2 regions of the Chitinophaga sp. 22620 genome follow, and region 2 is predicted to be linked to the other one. Evidence: riboswitches for the same ligand, from Rfam matches in the RefSeq annotation. Region 2 holds a riboswitch; the other holds the start of a gene.
The links. Region 2 has a riboswitch for thiamine pyrophosphate ahead of thiS (sulfur carrier protein ThiS). Riboswitches for the same ligand answer to the same signal wherever they lie in the genome.
Positions count from the first base shown of each region.

Region 1: it holds a riboswitch for thiamine pyrophosphate, as region 2 does, so the genes downstream of both, ACTJIK_RS08925 (TonB-dependent receptor) here and thiS (sulfur carrier protein ThiS) in region 2, are expected to answer to the same signal.

Region 1 is NZ_JBQEMV010000001.1:2,179,458-2,187,364, forward strand. Features, by position in the region: gene argH (argininosuccinate lyase) at 1-672, shown strand, start outside; gene ACTJIK_RS08925 (TonB-dependent receptor) at 781-3,156, opposite strand; TPP riboswitch at 3,247-3,340, opposite strand; gene ACTJIK_RS08930 (single-stranded DNA-binding protein) at 3,525-3,914, shown strand; tRNA gene ACTJIK_RS08935 (tRNA-Met) at 4,168-4,239, shown strand; gene era (GTPase Era) at 4,381-5,253, shown strand; gene der (ribosome biogenesis GTPase Der) at 5,281-6,594, shown strand; gene ACTJIK_RS08950 (hypothetical protein) at 6,675-6,887, shown strand; gene ACTJIK_RS08955 (hypothetical protein) at 7,078-7,626, shown strand; gene ACTJIK_RS08960 (hypothetical protein) at 7,704-7,907, shown strand, end outside.
Region 2 is NZ_JBQEMV010000001.1:658,031-665,937, reverse strand. Features, by position in the region: gene ACTJIK_RS02890 (sterol desaturase family protein) at 201-1,034, shown strand; gene ACTJIK_RS02885 (hypothetical protein) at 1,070-1,324, shown strand; gene ACTJIK_RS02880 (lipocalin family protein) at 1,428-1,913, opposite strand; TPP riboswitch at 1,995-2,095, shown strand; gene thiS (sulfur carrier protein ThiS) at 2,146-2,349, shown strand; gene thiC (phosphomethylpyrimidine synthase ThiC) at 2,493-4,304, shown strand; gene ACTJIK_RS02865 (thiamine phosphate synthase) at 4,304-4,942, shown strand; gene ACTJIK_RS02860 (hydroxymethylpyrimidine/phosphomethylpyrimidine kinase) at 4,980-5,741, shown strand; gene ACTJIK_RS02855 (thiamine phosphate synthase) at 5,753-6,358, shown strand; gene ACTJIK_RS02850 (thiazole synthase) at 6,384-7,157, shown strand; gene thiH (2-iminoacetate synthase ThiH) at 7,188-7,907, shown strand, end outside.

The DNA.
Region 1 (7,907 bases), 1.5 Mb from region 2:
AACTACAACGTGGTATACGCCCAGATGGGCCGCGGCAAAACGGAAAAGCTCGTAGCCTTTGCCCTTGCAGGCATTGCCGCCACGCTTTCCAAAATGGCGATGGACGCCTGTTTGTTCATGAACCAGAACTTCGGTTTCATCAGCTTCCCTGATGAACTGACGACCGGCTCCAGCATCATGCCGCATAAAAAGAACCCTGACGTATGGGAGCTGATCCGTTCCCACTGCAATAAATTACAGGCGTTGCCGAACGAAATAGCCATGATGACGGTAAACCTGCCTTCAGGCTACCACCGCGACTTGCAGCTGTTGAAAGAGAACCTGTTCCCCGCGTTCACCACGCTGCGTAATTGTTTGCAGATGAGCAAGCTCATGCTGGAAAACATCCGCATCAAAGAAGATATCCTCAAAGACGATAAATATCAATACCTCTTCAGCGTTGAAGTAGTGAACCGCCTGGTGCTGGAAGGCACGCCTTTCCGTGAAGCGTACAAGCAGGTGGGCATGGATATCGAAAAAGGCGGCTTTAAGCCCGATACGGACATTCATCATACCCATGAAGGCAGCATCGGTAACCTGGAGAATGAAGCCGTTAAAGCGCAGATGGACGCTGTTTTGAAAGGGTTTCCTTTCGGGCAGGTGCATGCGGCGATAGAGGCATTGGTGAAGTAATAAAGAACGTAAATAAAGAGGCCGACAGAAAGCGAAAACTTTTTGTCGGCCTCTTTTTATTTTTGAATGGAAATACCGTCGGTCTATGTCGTTTTATCTCGTGAAAAACTAGAAACCGATCCTCACCCCTGTCATAAAATTAAACCTTGCCATCGGCAAATACCCGTTCTGCGCCTTCTGTACGCCCTCTTCGATGTAGGCGTAGGTGAAGCCGTTGGGCACATATTTCACATCGAAGATATTGTTCAGCATCAGTTGCAGCGCCAGTTCCCTGAAGAAAGTTTGCGGAACGGTGTAATTGAACCGCAGGTCGTTCACGAGGTATGACTTAAGGCTGCGCGCGAGGTCGGAAGTATTGTCCAGGTACTGGCGGCCTACGTATTTGCCCAGCCAGTCGATGCTGAGGCCTTTCACGGGGCGCGCGGTAACGGTGTAGCCGAAGATCAGCTCGGGGGAGAAAGAGATGTCGCGGTCTTTGTAAGACACGGTTTTCTGCCCGCCGTTGTCCCAGTCGTCCACGAATTCGGAGAAGTCGGGGATGCGGTTCCTGCTCAATGCTGCGTTGCCCGCCAGGGTAAGCTGCGGGCAAAGGTTGTAATACCCTTCCAGCTCCAGTCCCAGGCGGTAGCTTTCAGGAATATTGGTCCTGGCGTATGCGCCCACGTCGTTGATCCTGCCGGTGAGCACCAGCTGGTTCTTGTAGTTCATGTAATACACGTTGGCCTGGAGGCCTGCGTTCTGTGCATGCAGCACGTAGCCGGCTTCGAGGTTCCGCAGGGTTTCGTGCTCCGGCGTTTCGGTAGCGCTTACTTCGAAGTCGTCGCGGTTCGGTTCCTTGTTGCCGATAGCGAAAGAAGCGTATACATGCTGCTGGTCGTTCAGCTGGAAAGTGAGGCCTGCTTTGGGATTGAAGAAATTGTATTCTTCATTTCTCCGGATACCCGGGTTGTTGCGGAAGCCGTTCAGCTCGTAATTCACGTGCCGGTACTGCAGGTCTGCGAACGCGCGGAGCTTTTCGGTAATGGCCATTTCGCCTTTCCAGTAGATATTGAAATCCGATTTATGCGCATCCAGGTCGTACCAGCGGTGGTCTTTATCGAAGCCGCCGTTCTGCGCCCAGATCACTTTTCCGTAATGCTTGCCGTCATAACGGTTCCAGCCGCCGCCTGCGCTCCAGTTGAAGCGGTTCAGCTCCTGGCGGAAAGAAAAGATGCCGCCGTAAAAATGATTGTCCAGCCACAGCTGGCGCACCAGGTCGGTGGTGGTGACGGGTATGCCGTTCACGACGGGCGGTTCCACGCCGAAGTCGGCATAACTTTCACCGTTGCGGTAGTTCTCGTAATAACCGCGGCCGCGGGTGTAATGGAGGGCTACGTTGAAGTTCATATCGGAGCGGAGGGCCTGGTTGAAGAACAGCTGGTAGTGGTCCTGCTGATAGTTGTCCGTTTCGTTGTCGTAGAACTGGCCGGGTTTTGCTGCAATGGCGCCGCTGGGATTGTAAGTGCGGTTGGTGTCCAGGTCGCCCTGGGAGATGCCGTTCCATGCCTGGTAAGTTTTTTCTTTACCGGAGAAAACGTTGAGGCGCACCGCTGTTTTTTTGGAAATATAAGCGGCGGAAGTATAGAAGGATTTCAGGTCGGAAGAAGCCCTGTCCACATACCCGTTGGAAGATATCTTGGACAATCTTGCGTCGAAGGTGAAGTGGTTGTTGATAAGGCCGGAACCCGCTTTCACCGTGGTCTTCCAGGTGTCGAACGAGCCGTAGCCTGCGTTCACTTCGCCGTATGCCTTTTCATTGTAATCGTTGGTGGAAAGGTTGAGCGTAGCCCCGAAAGCGCCGGCGCCGTTGGTGGAGGTACCTACGCCGCGCTGCAGCTGTATGCTGTTCACGGACGATGCGAAGTCGGGCATGTTCACGAAAAAGGTGCCCTGCGATTCCGCGTCGTTGATAGGAATGCCGTTTACCGTTACGTTGATGCGGGTGATATCGCTGCCGCGGACGCGGAGGCCGGTGTAGCCCACGCCTGCGCCTGCATCGGAGCTGGTCACCACGGAGGGCAGCTGGTTCAGCAGCAGCGGCAGGTCCTGGCCGAGGTTCTGTTTGGCGATATCTTCCCTGTTGAGGTCGCTTTTGGTGAAGGGAGCGTTCCTGCCGGCGCGGAGGCTGGCTATTTCAACGGCTTTTACGAAGAGACCGGTTTCGAGGAGGGAGAAGTCGGCAGTGGCAGCGCCGGGTTGCAGCGTATCGCGCAGCGGGCTGAAGCCCAGGAAACTGGCCTGCAATATGGGCGCAGTTTGCGACGGGATAGTGATGCGGTATTGGCCTTTGGCGTTGGTAAAAGTGCTGGGACCGTTCAATATGGCTACGGTGGCGCCTTCGAGCGGTTTGCCGGTGTTCCGGTCCGTTACCGTGCCCGAAACCCTGGTTTGAGCCTGCGCAAAGCCGGTAAGGGCGAGCAGCGCAAGCAGGATCATTGTTTTCATTTTCATCCTGTTTATACACACGTTAATGTTCATGCCCGGTCACGGCGCATGCAGAGCATCCGCCGTCAACTATCGTAAAATAACAGGTAAGGAAACATCGCTTACCTTTCCTAACCAGCATTACCCGGTCCAGGTTCAACGGGTGTGATCTCAGCCTGATAGTAAGGCACCCCGAGGTGAAAAGGGATCTGGAAAAAAGACTGCGATCCGGTTTCTGGTGCAAAGTTAGACACATGGAAGGAATTTGACGGAATTATTTTTCCGGATCAGTTTTTTTCTTATCTTCAGAATGTTAACCGTCATACATCCTGCTTAAATTCCCCTGCACTGCGATTTTTATTTATTGTTAACCTTTAACCATCATTCAGATGATCAAGCTTTCGTTAATCGGGCATCTGGGACAGGATGCTGTGATGAACACCGTCAACGGGAAAAATGTGCTGAACTTTAGTGTAGCGCACAATGAGCGTTTTAAAACTGCCGCCGGCGAAGTGAAGGAACGCACTATCTGGGCGAACTGCGCATTATGGGCGCCGAACTCCATTGGCCCTTATCTTCTCCAGGGAACTTATGTGTATGTGGAGGGCACGCCTTACATGGAAATGTATACGGACAAGAAGGGGCAGCCCGCCGTATCGCTGAAGGTCCGTGTCACGAACGTTCAGCTGCTGGGCGGCAGTCCGCGTTCCGGTGAAAAAACAGGGGAAGGAAAAGAGACCACCGATCCGGAACAACCGATGGACGATCTGCCGTTTTAGAGAAGCGGGAGAGAGGAGCGTACCGCAAGCGCAAAAAACGGTGAGCCAACAGGCGATTTAACGGTTAAAAAAACAAAAAATCTCCTGCCGGACAGCCATGCAATCCACCAGCATTTCCGCGGAACGCCGAAAAATCGAAACAGCTGTAACCCGCCGTGGTACCTGGTTTTCAATGCATAAGCAAATTTTTTTTTCTTTTCCGAGCGAAAAATATTTGGTGGCTTTGAAAATTCTCTTACCTTTGCACCCACATTGCGAGGTAGAGCAGAGGTAGCTCGTCGGGCTCATAACCCGAAGGTCAGAGGTTCGAATCCTCTCCTCGCTACAAAAAATTAAAGGTCCCGCTCAAGGAGCGGGATTTTTTATTTAGGGAAATCAGGTACGCACAAACGCTGTTTTGGCAGGCTTTAACGGCTTTTTTAATTTGTAGTACCTTTGCACCCGAACGCGAACTAAACGATCTCATATGCACCGTGCAGGATTTGTGAACATCTTCGGTAAACCAAACGCCGGAAAAAGTACTTTGCTCAACGCTTTGCTGGGCGAGAAACTGGCTATTGTGTCGCCCAAGGTGCAAACCACCCGCCACCGCATCACCGGCATCGTTACCGAACCCGGCTACCAGATCGTGTTTTCGGATACCCCGGGTATTATTGACCCGAAATATAAAATGCATGAGAAGATGATGGGCGCCGTGAAATCGGCCCTGGAAGATGCAGACGTTGCCCTGCTGCTCATGGATGCAAAAGACGATACTGAAGACACCCTGGCGCTGTTCGATTCGCTTAAGCTCAAAGCCACCAGCATTCTCGTGGTCAACAAAATGGACACGCTGGAAACGGCCGCGCTGGAATCGCTCCGCGAACGGCTGGAAAAATGGGGCAAAGCCAAAGCCATCGTGTTCATCTCCGCCATCCAAAAGAAGGGGCTTGGAGACCTGAAAACCGCCATCCTGCAGCTGTTGCCGGAAAGCGAGCCGTTTTACCCGGAAGATACCCTCACAGACCGCTCCACCCGCTTCTTCGTGGCCGAGCTGATCCGTGAAAAGATCTTCCACCTGTTCGACGAAGAGATACCTTATCATACAGCCGTGCTGGTTACCCAGTTCCAGGAAAAGAACACCCTCACCAAGATCTCCGCGGAGATCATCGTGACGCGGGAAACGCAGAAAGGCATTATTCTCGGGGAAAAAGGAAAAAGCATCCGCGAGATCGGCTCGCAGGCAAGAGTGGATATTGAAAAGTTCCTGGACCGCAAAGTGTTCCTGGAGCTGCATGTGAAAGTTCGCGGCAAATGGCGCGACAACGATACTTACCTGCGTGAGTACGGATTGGTTTAATAAGACATTTTTAAAAACAAGATCAATATGCCTGGTTTTACAGTAGCAATTGTGGGACGCCCCAACGTGGGAAAATCTACACTGTTCAACCGCTTGCTGGAGCAGCGGAAGGCCATTGTGGACGATGTAAGCGGCGTAACCCGCGACCGGCAGTACGGTTTGGCCGACTGGAACGGCAAAACCTTCAACGTAATTGATACCGGGGGATTTGTTTCCCGGAGCGAAGACGTGTTTGAACGGGAGATACGCAAACAGGTGAAAATAGCTATGGAAGAGGCGAACGTGCTGGTCTTCATGGTGGATGTGACTACCGGCATTACAGACCTGGATGCCGATGTGGCCGACCTGCTGCGCCGCTCCGCCAAACCCGTATTCCTTGCCGTCAATAAAGTGGACAACCACGAACGCCAGCTGGAGGCCGCAGAATTCTACAGCATGGGCTTCGAACGTATATTCTTCCTTTCTTCCATGACCGGCAGCGGCACAGGCGAACTGCTGGACGAAGTGGCCGCCCTCATCCCGGAAGACGAGCAGGCTGCGCCCGGAGACGAAGGCATTCCCAAGATCGCTATCATCGGCCAGCCTAACGTAGGCAAATCCAGCCTGCTGAACGCGCTGGTAGGCGAGGAGCGCAATATCGTGTCCGACATCGCCGGTACCACCCGCGATACTATTCATACCCGTTATAAGCTTTTCCAGAAAGACTTTGTACTGATAGATACCGCCGGCATCCGCCGCAAATCGAAAGTGCATGAGGACCTGGAGTTCTACTCCGTGATCCGCGCCATCAAAGCGCTGGACGAAGCGGATGTATGCCTGCTGCTGCTGGATGCCGAAAAAGGTATCGCAGCGCAGGATCTCAGCATTTTCAGCCTGGCCGCCCGCAAAGGCAAGGGCATCGTGATCATGGTGAACAAGTGGGACCTGGTGGAGAAGGAAACCAATACCGCCCGCGACTACGAGAAAGTGCTGAAGCAGCGCCTGGCGCCGTTTACAGATGTTCCCATCATTTTCGCGTCCGTTACCGAGAAACAAAGGATATTCAAAGCGATAGAGACTGCCCTGGAAGTGTATGAAAACCGCCAGCGCAAAGTGCAGACCTCCAAGCTGAACGACATCATGCTGAAGGCGATAGAGGCATACCATCCCCCGGTGGTGAGGGGAACGGCCATCAAGATCAAATATGTGACGCAATTACCCACGCAAACGCCGTCATTTGCTTTCTTCGCCAACCTGCCGGACGATATCAAAACGCCTTACAGGAACTACCTGGAGAACAAACTCCGCGAAAACTTTAATTTCCAGGGCGTTCCGCTGCGGATCTTCTTCCGGAAGAAGTAAATTCCTGTTATTAAATAAAAATATATTTTGTACTACGGGAATTTTGAATAACTTTGCGCCGATTTAAAAACAAAATCAACATGAAAAAATTATTCGTATTAGCTATCGCTACCGGCCTGTTCGTTGCTTGCAACAGCAGCTCTACTGCCACTACAGACTCTACCACTACCACCGTTGATTCTACCACCCTGCAAGCAGCTCCTCCGGCAGCTGACTCTACAGTTGCTGATTCTACCGTAGTTTCTGCTGATTCTACCGTAGCTCCTGCTGCAGACAGCGCTCACAAACACTAATTCAGGGTTTGCGATAACCATATGGTCCCTCCGGCATTACCGGGGGGATTTTTTTATTGCCCCGGCGCTTTCGCTTTTTATTGTCCTGCATAGACCGCAATTTTAACATCCTGCACGCGTTTTTTCAGGAATTCATAACCGCCTTTGGCACAGCAATTGTTTTAAGGGCTCAGCAAAACCGGACCGTCTGATGAAAAAATTCCTGGTTACCCTGCTCCTCCTTGCCGGGGCACATCTTTATACCTTTTCCCAACCTACTGGGAATGACTACGTTTTCCGTTTCCCCGGCACAGACCTGCATGGGCTTGCCCAGCTTCCCGCTTCCGCGCGCGACAGCATCCTGCAAGCTTTTTCCCAGTTCAACCCGGACCAGCTTTCTTTTGAAGGCACTGAAATTTCCGCCGCCAACCGCACACAGCTCCGTACCGTGATCATGGAAATGATGGAGACGGTGAAGGCCGTCATCAAAGACCCTACCAGCGCAGCCGCCATGGAGCGGAAAATGGAGGGGCTCCGCAAAAAGCTGGACGATGTGCAGGCCGATATCCAGCTGGATGAAGCGCTGACCGACCTGAAAGCCGATTACGAAAAGAACCGCCTCCAGCGCACGAAAGAATTTGAAGACAAAACTTACCCCAGCGATAAAGATAAACGCGTGGCCCGCAGGGAATTGGAGCAGGAACTGCGCGATATGAAACGCGACTACGAAGAAGACCGTGCCCGCATCCGCAAACGCTGATCACCCGTTGATGTCATATTTAGGATTATGAGAATATGTATATTTGGGCTACCGAATATCCTTATAACCGTATACCTATGTTCTCGTCCAAACTGACCCTCTACATCATCCTGGTATGGCTGACCAGCTTAAGCCTGCCTCCGCTGACCATCCTCATCCTTTTGCAGCTGAACGAACAATCCATTTACGCATCCTGGAATTTCAGTTTCGTGTACATCCTGGCCCTGCTGGTATCCGTATTGTACGGCCTGCCCGGCCTCCTGCTTTTCGCCTGGATGGGG
Region 2 (7,907 bases):
GTTCAATAAACCGCCATTTTAAGAAACAGTTAATTCTTTCTTCTTATATAAAGTATTCTATGAATGAATTTCTTCTTTTCCCCGGAAGAAATTATCCCCCGGAAACCCGCCACAATTGGGCAAAATGTCGTAAATTCTAAGTGGATTAATGCAGGATTTCACGTAACTGATATGGCTACACGCCCCAATTCTCAAAACAAATGGTCGAATTCTTTGAACATATTCCCTCTTATTACCGTACCGCTATGCTTGTTGCAGGGCTGGTAATATTATGGATATTGGAAGGGGCTATTCCACGTTTGCGTTTATCCGGCAACAAATACCGCCACGCCGGCACTAATCTCTTTTTTACGCTTACCACGGCTATTGTGAACCTTGGCCTGGCTTTCCTGATCGTAAAAGCGGCGGACTTTACCTCGGCACAACAGTTCGGCCTGTTGTACCTCATCCAGATGCCGCTTTGGCTGCATGCCCTGCTCGCCATCATGATGATGGATTTTATCGGCGCATACCTTGTTCATTTCATACAGCACAAAATAGCCTGGATGTGGCATTTCCATAAAATGCATCATATGGACACCGCGGTAGACGCCACCACCGCGCTGCGGCATCACCCGGTGGAATGCCTGTTCCGCGTAGGCGCGTTGCTGGTAGCCATCCTGCTCACGGGCATCCCCATCTGGATGGTAATGTTCTACCAGAGCATCAGCGCGGTCATGAGCCAGTTCAACCATGCGAACATTCGCCTGCCGTATTGGGCAGACAAAGCGCTGAGCTGGATCATCGTGTCGCCTGACATGCACAAGGTGCACCACAGCCGCCACCAGCCTGAAACGGATTCTAATTATGCGAATATATTTTCTGTCTGGGACCGTTTATTCGGCACCTTCGTAACTGTGAAAGACACGGCCAGCCTGCGTTACGGGCTGGATGAGTACCAGGACGAACGGTACCAGCATATTGGGGCTTTGCTTAAGACGCCATGGGAGGACGTACCTGTACCGGAAAAGCGCGCGGGATTTCAACAACAGTAGGGTTAATTATTTGATAACTATATAATCCAATTAAAATGCACCACCCAACTAGTCTGCCTAAGATTGCAGGATTTGCATCCATCTTCATCGGTGTGATCACTGCCGCCTTTGCATTCATCAGCAAATCTGCCGAAGCAGCCATTTACCTTGGCGCAGCGGGAGTTTTGGCCTGCCTCGTGTCCCTGGTTATCGCACGCAAGAATATCGACGAACTGCAGATGGCTGTAGCTGGCCTGTTCCTTTCTATCGTAGCCACGGGCATCGGTGTTTGGCAGTTGTACAACCTGTAAGCACTTTGTGCGCTCTCAAGTTCCTCCTTTCGGGTGCCGGTGTAATAACCGTACCCAAAATGAATGAACCTCCCGAATCCGGATCGGGGAACTTGTGCTGATCCTATTTCCCTTTCCCCTTGCGCGTGTATTTTTCAAGGTAACCCGGCGCAGCCTTCAGCGGGAATAATACCATGGATGTATCGTCCAGCGACTTAACGAGGAGTGTGTCAATCGCTGAAACAGGATTTTCGACGCCTTCGGAATGGCTCCACAAAAACAACGTATCCTTTACTAAAGACCATTTATCGTACAGCAGCGTATGCATGTTGATGGAAGATGCTTTGCCGTTCTTCCGGATATTAATGCCCTGCGTAAGACTGTCCAGCCCCGGCACCGGCTGCATCCACCGCCCGGTAATGAGCGTGGAATCGATATGCACCGGCGTGTCCGCAGGCAATACCACCGCGGTATCCCCTTCCATCACGGTCGTGTCCGTAAGACTGTCCGCAGCAGCAGCCGCGCTGTCTTCCCCCGTTTCTTTCTGCACCGGCGCCTGGCAGGCAGCCAGGAGCAGCAGGCAAAGCGGCATCATCCAAAATTTATTCATACGGTCGAATTTACAGGTTGTTATCAAAGATAATGCTAAACACCCGCTATTTGGAATTTGGGAATCTTCCGCTTAGATTTGTATCCACTTTAGGGGTGTTCCGGCCTTGAGCCGGAACTGAGATGATACCCTCAGTACCTGATACAGTTCACACTGGCGTAGGGAAAAGTAATACTGAACTCCTTCTCATCACATCCTTAAAGTTTATTGTTTCACCTAAACTCCTGCAATCATGGAAGTGCTTGTAAACAATAAACTTTATGCGGTGCAGCCGGAAACCACGCTTGCTGCGCTCTTACAGTTTATTCAGCTCTCAACCCGCAAGGGCATTGCCGTTGCCGTCAACCAGAAAGTAGTGCCGCGCCTTAGCTGGAGCGTTGTTACCCTGCGCCCGGCGGACGAAGTAACGATCATCCAGGCCACACAGGGCGGTTGATCTTTTTTCCTGTAACCGGCCTCAGGACCCAAACCCGGCATCCGTTGCGTCGCACGCTTCAGCGGCGGGATGCAGGTGGGCGTTTGCGTGTATTCCCGCGCAACAGGCCCTGCTATTCCCATCATTTTTAAAAGACTGCAAAAATGCACACGAACATCACGCGGGCTCCTTTTCCCGCTTCACAAAAGATCTATGTAAAAGGCAGCCTGCACAACATCCAGGTGGCCATGCGCGAAATAACTCTCACGGATACACGCCTGCACGGCCGCAACGGCGCAACCGAGGCGAACGCGCCCGTTACCGTATACGATGCCAGCGGCCCCTACACCGATCCCGCTATCGAGATCGACCTGGCCCGGGGCTTGCCCCGCCTGCGCCAGCCCTGGATCACAGGCCGCGGCGACGTGCAGCCGCTGCATGAATTCTCTTCCGCCTACGGCCGCGCCCGCCTGGCAGATCCCGCGCTGGATCACCTGCGTTTCGAGCACCTGCAATTGCCGCTCCGGGCAAAGCCCGGCAGCAACGTATCGCAGCTGCATTACGCCCGCAAAGGCATCATCACCCCGGAAATGGAATACATCGCCATCCGTGAGAATCAGCGCGCGGAGGAACAGTTCCGGGCCGATAACTCCCTCTGGCAGCAGCACCGCGGCACGGGCAAACACAACGCCTTCATCACGCCTGAATTCGTGCGCAAAGAAGTAGCCGAAGGCCGCGCCATCATCCCTTCCAACATCAATCACCCGGAAAGCGAACCGATGATCATCGGCCGCAATTTCCTCGTGAAAATAAACGCCAACATCGGCAACTCCGCCGTTACCTCCTCCATCGAAGAGGAAGTGGAAAAGGCCGTGTGGGCCTGCCGCTGGGGGGCGGACACCATTATGGACCTCAGCACCGGCAAACACATCCACGAAACCCGCGAGTGGATCATCCGCAACTGTCCCGTGCCCGTAGGCACCGTGCCCATCTACCAGGCGCTCGAAAAAGTGAATGGCAAGGCCGAAGAGCTTACCTGGGAGCTGTTCCGCGACACGCTCATCGAGCAGGCCGAGCAGGGCGTGGATTATTTCACCATCCATGCCGGCGTGCTGCTGCGCTACGTGCCGCTTACCGCACGCCGCATGACGGGCATCGTTTCCCGCGGCGGTTCCATCATGGCCAAATGGTGCCTTGCGCATCACAAAGAGAATTTCCTCTACACGCACTTCTCCGAAATTTGCGAGATCATGAAAACCTACGACGTGGCCTTTTCCCTCGGCGACGGCCTGCGCCCCGGCTCCATTGCGGATGCCAACGACGCCGCGCAGTTCGCGGAGCTGGAAACCCTCGGCGAGCTTACCCATACCGCCTGGAAAGAAGACGTGCAGGTGATGATCGAAGGGCCGGGCCATGTACCCATGCACCTCATCAAAGAAAATATGGACAAGCAGCTGGAACACTGCCACGAAGCGCCTTTTTACACCCTGGGCCCGCTCACCACAGACATTGCTCCCGGCTACGACCACATCACCAGCGCCATCGGGGCTGCCATGATAGGCTGGTTTGGCACGGCCATGCTGTGTTACGTAACGCCCAAAGAACACCTGGGTCTGCCGGACCGTGAGGACGTAAAGCAGGGCGTGATCACCTACAAGCTCGCGGCGCATGCGGCAGATCTTGCGAAAGGCCATCCCGGCGCACAGTACCGCGATAATGCGTTGAGCAAGGCCCGTTTCGAATTCCGCTGGGACGATCAGTTCAACCTCTCCCTCGATCCGGATACAGCGCGGGCTTTCCATGATGAAACCCTGCCTTCGGAGAACGCCAAGGTGGCGCATTTCTGTTCCATGTGCGGCCCGCATTTCTGCTCCATGAAGATCTCCCAGGAGGTGAGGGATTTTGCGGAAGCGCAGGAAGGTATGGCGGAGAAGTCCAAAGCATTTGCGGAACAGGGCGGCGAAATCTATTCCTGATGATCTGGGTGGTAACTGCGCCGGGCGCCGTTCCGGATGAAGCGGCCGTGTTGTACAGCCTGTTTTCCGCGGGCCTGGAAACGCTGCTGCTGCGCAAGCCCGGCTGGAGCGCGGCGCAATACGAATCGCTGTTGCAGGGCGTTCCGCCCGGTTTCCGCAACCGTATTATGCTGGCAGGATATCCTGAGCTGGTGGAACCTTATGGCCTGAAAGGGCTGCATCTCAGCGGGCAGCTCCGCGCGGTGGTGCCTGCCCGGGAAATAACCGGTTTCCGTAATTCGGGATTTTTTGTGAGCACCTCTGTTCATGCCATGGAAGAAGCGCCGGTAAATGGTTCCGGTCCGCGGAGTGAAAAGACGGATGCGTCTTGCAACGCTGTAACCGGCTGCTGGCCTAAAGGCTGGGATTACCTCATCCTCGGTCCCGTGTTCGACAGTATTTCAAAACCCGGCTACACCGCCCGGCAGTTTGATTCCATACCATCCAATGCCATAGGTATCGGCGGCATTCAACCCGCCAATGCCGGCAAAGTAAAACAGATGGGCTTCCGCGGCGCAGCATTGCTGGGAGCCATCTGGCAGGAGCCATCGCTTGCGGTGGAAGTATTTATTCATGCAAAAGGATCATGGAAAGACTGAACTGTACAAATTAAAAAATGAAAACAACACACCGCATATGTCCACTTACGTAATGAGCCTCGCCGGCCTCGATCCCAGCGGTGGCGCGGGTTTGCTGGCAGATATCAAAACCTTTGAAGCGCACCGGCTGCGCGGGCTGGGCGTTTGCACGGCCCTCACCGCGCAAACAGACAGCGAATTCCTGGGCGTGGAATGGCTGCCGGCCGACAAGATCATTGCCCAGGCATTGCCGCTGCTGGAAAAATTCCCGGTCGAGTATTGCAAAGTGGGCATCGTTTCTCATCCCGACGTGCTGGCCGAAGTATTCCAGGCCCTGCGCAAAATAACGCCCGGCCTGCAGTTCATCCTCGACCCGGTACTGAAAGCGTCTGCCGGTTATGTTTTTCATTCCGCTATTTACAGGCAGTGGGAAGCCGTGCTTCCCTACCTGCGCCTGCTCACGCCTAACTACGACGAAGCCGTGGCCATGAGCGGCGAGCCGCATGCGGAAAAGGGCGCGCAGCAGATGTCACGGCACTGCGCCGTGCTGCTGAAAGGCGGTCACCGTACAGAACGCACAGGCTGGGATACGCTGTACGAGGGCGGCACAGCGCTGGAACTTGAGCCGCTCTCCGGCGGGGCATTCCCCAAGCACGGCTCCGGCTGCGTGCTTTCCGCCGCCATCACGGCATCGCTGGCAAAAGGATTGTCGCTGGCGGAAGCCTGCCGGGAAGGCAAGGCCTATACTTACAAATACCTGCAAAGCAGCCCGTCGTTATTGGGCTGGCACGAGATGCAGGCTGTTCAGCATACTTTTTAAAACAAACAAAAATGGAACGACTCTTATACATCTCCCAACAAACACCCGGTGCTTCGCATGCGGAAAATATCCGCGCAGCCTGCGAAGCCGGTTGCCGCTGGATACAATTGCGCGTGAAATCAGGCGATGTATCCGCCATTGCTTTTGAAGCAAAACAGATCTGCGACGCATTCGGCGCCCTGCTTTCCATCAACGACCATCCCACCGTTGCAAGAACTATAGGCGCTTACGGCCTGCATGTTGGCTTACAGGATATGCCGGTGCAGGAAGCGCGCACGATCGTAGGCAGCGGTTGCTGGCTGGGCGGAACGGCCAATACCATCCACGATGCGCGCATGCACGCGGATGCCGGCGCGGATTACATCGGCGCGGGGCCTTTCCGGTTCACTACCACCAAAGAAAAGCTTAGTCCCATCCTTGGCCTGGAAGGATACCGGCAGCTCATGAAAGGCATCGGCAGCAACCTGCCTGTGCTGGCCATCGGCGGCATATTGACGGAAGACATCCCTGCATTGATGGACACCGGCGTGTATGGCATCGCCGTATCCGGGCTCATCACCAACGCGCCTGATAAAAAGGCCGTGGTGGAACAGATCATGCAGCTGTTGCAAAATTGATTCACGCGTAAAAAAATTAAAGATCATGGACCCGCTCATTATAGCAGGACGCACTTTTGAAAGCCGTTTGTTTACCGGCACCGGCAAATTCGGATCGTCAAAAATGATGGAAGAGGCCATACTGGCTTCCGGTTCGGAACTGGTAACCGTGGCGCTTAAGCGCGTGGATACTTCCAACACGCAGCAGGATGGCATGCTGAACGTATTACAATATCCGCACATTCACCTGCTGCCCAACACCTCCGGCGTGCGCACGGCCAGGGAAGCCGTTTACGCCGCACAGCTGGCGCGCGAGGCTTTGGAAACCAACTGGCTCAAGCTGGAGATCCACCCCGATCCCCGGTACCTTTTGCCGGACCCGGTGGAAACGCTGGAAGCCGCGCGCGAGCTGGTGAAGCTGGGCTTCGTGGTGCTGCCGTACATTCATGCGGACCCGGTGCTGTGCAAACGCCTGGAAGATGCAGGCGTGGCGGCGGTTATGCCGCTCGGCTCGCCCATCGGCAGCAATAAAGGGCTGCGCACGCTGGATTTCCTGGAGATCATCATCAGCCAAAGCTCAGTACCGGTGATTGTGGATGCGGGCATCGGCGCGCCTTCGCATGCTGCACAGGCTATGGAGATCGGCGCGGACGCCGTGCTGGTGAATACCGCCATCGCAGTGGCGCAGCAGCCCGCAAAAATGGCGGCTGCCTTCAAACAGGCTGTAGCAGCGGGAAGAGAAGCTTTCCTCGCAGGGCTGGGCGGCGTCAGCACGCAGGCAGTGGCCAGCAGCCCGCTGGTGGCTTTCCTGGACGAGTAATGTCATTATTTGACCATTCAATGTATTGTTATGTCTTTTGAAGATATATTCCGCCGGCACAGCTGGAACGATGTGACGGCGGCCATTTACGCTAAAACGCCGGCCGATGTGGAGCTTGCGCTAAGCCGCCGCCGCCGCACGCCGGAGGATTTTATGGCGCTGGTGTCTCCAGCCGCCGCGCCCTACCTGGAGCAGATGGCACAGCTCAGCAGGCAGCTCACGCAAAAGCGCTTCGGCAGAACCATGCAGCTGTACGCACCCGTTTACCTTTCCAACGAATGCCAGAACATCTGCACCTATTGCGGCTTCAGCTACGACAATCCTCTGCGCCGCCGCACGCTCACCGGCACGGAAATACTCCGCGAAATAGCCGCCGTGCGCGAGCTTGGCTACGAACATGTGCTGTTGGTGACCGGGGAAGCGAACCAGACAGTGGGCATGGATTATTTCCGCAAAGCGCTCCCGTTATTCAGGCAGCATTTCGCCCAGGTGTCTATGGAAGTGCAGCCGATGGAGCAGGAGGATTATGAACAGCTCATCCCGCTCGGCCTCCATTCCGTACTCGTTTACCAGGAAACCTACCATGAAGAAGATTACCGCAAACATCACCCGAAAGGAAAAAAATCACGATTCGGTTACCGGCTTCAAACCCCGGACAGGCTTGGGCTGGCGGGTATTCACAAAATAGGGTTGGGCGTGCTGATCGGCCTCGAAGACTGGCGCACGGACAGCTTCTTCACCGCGCTCCAT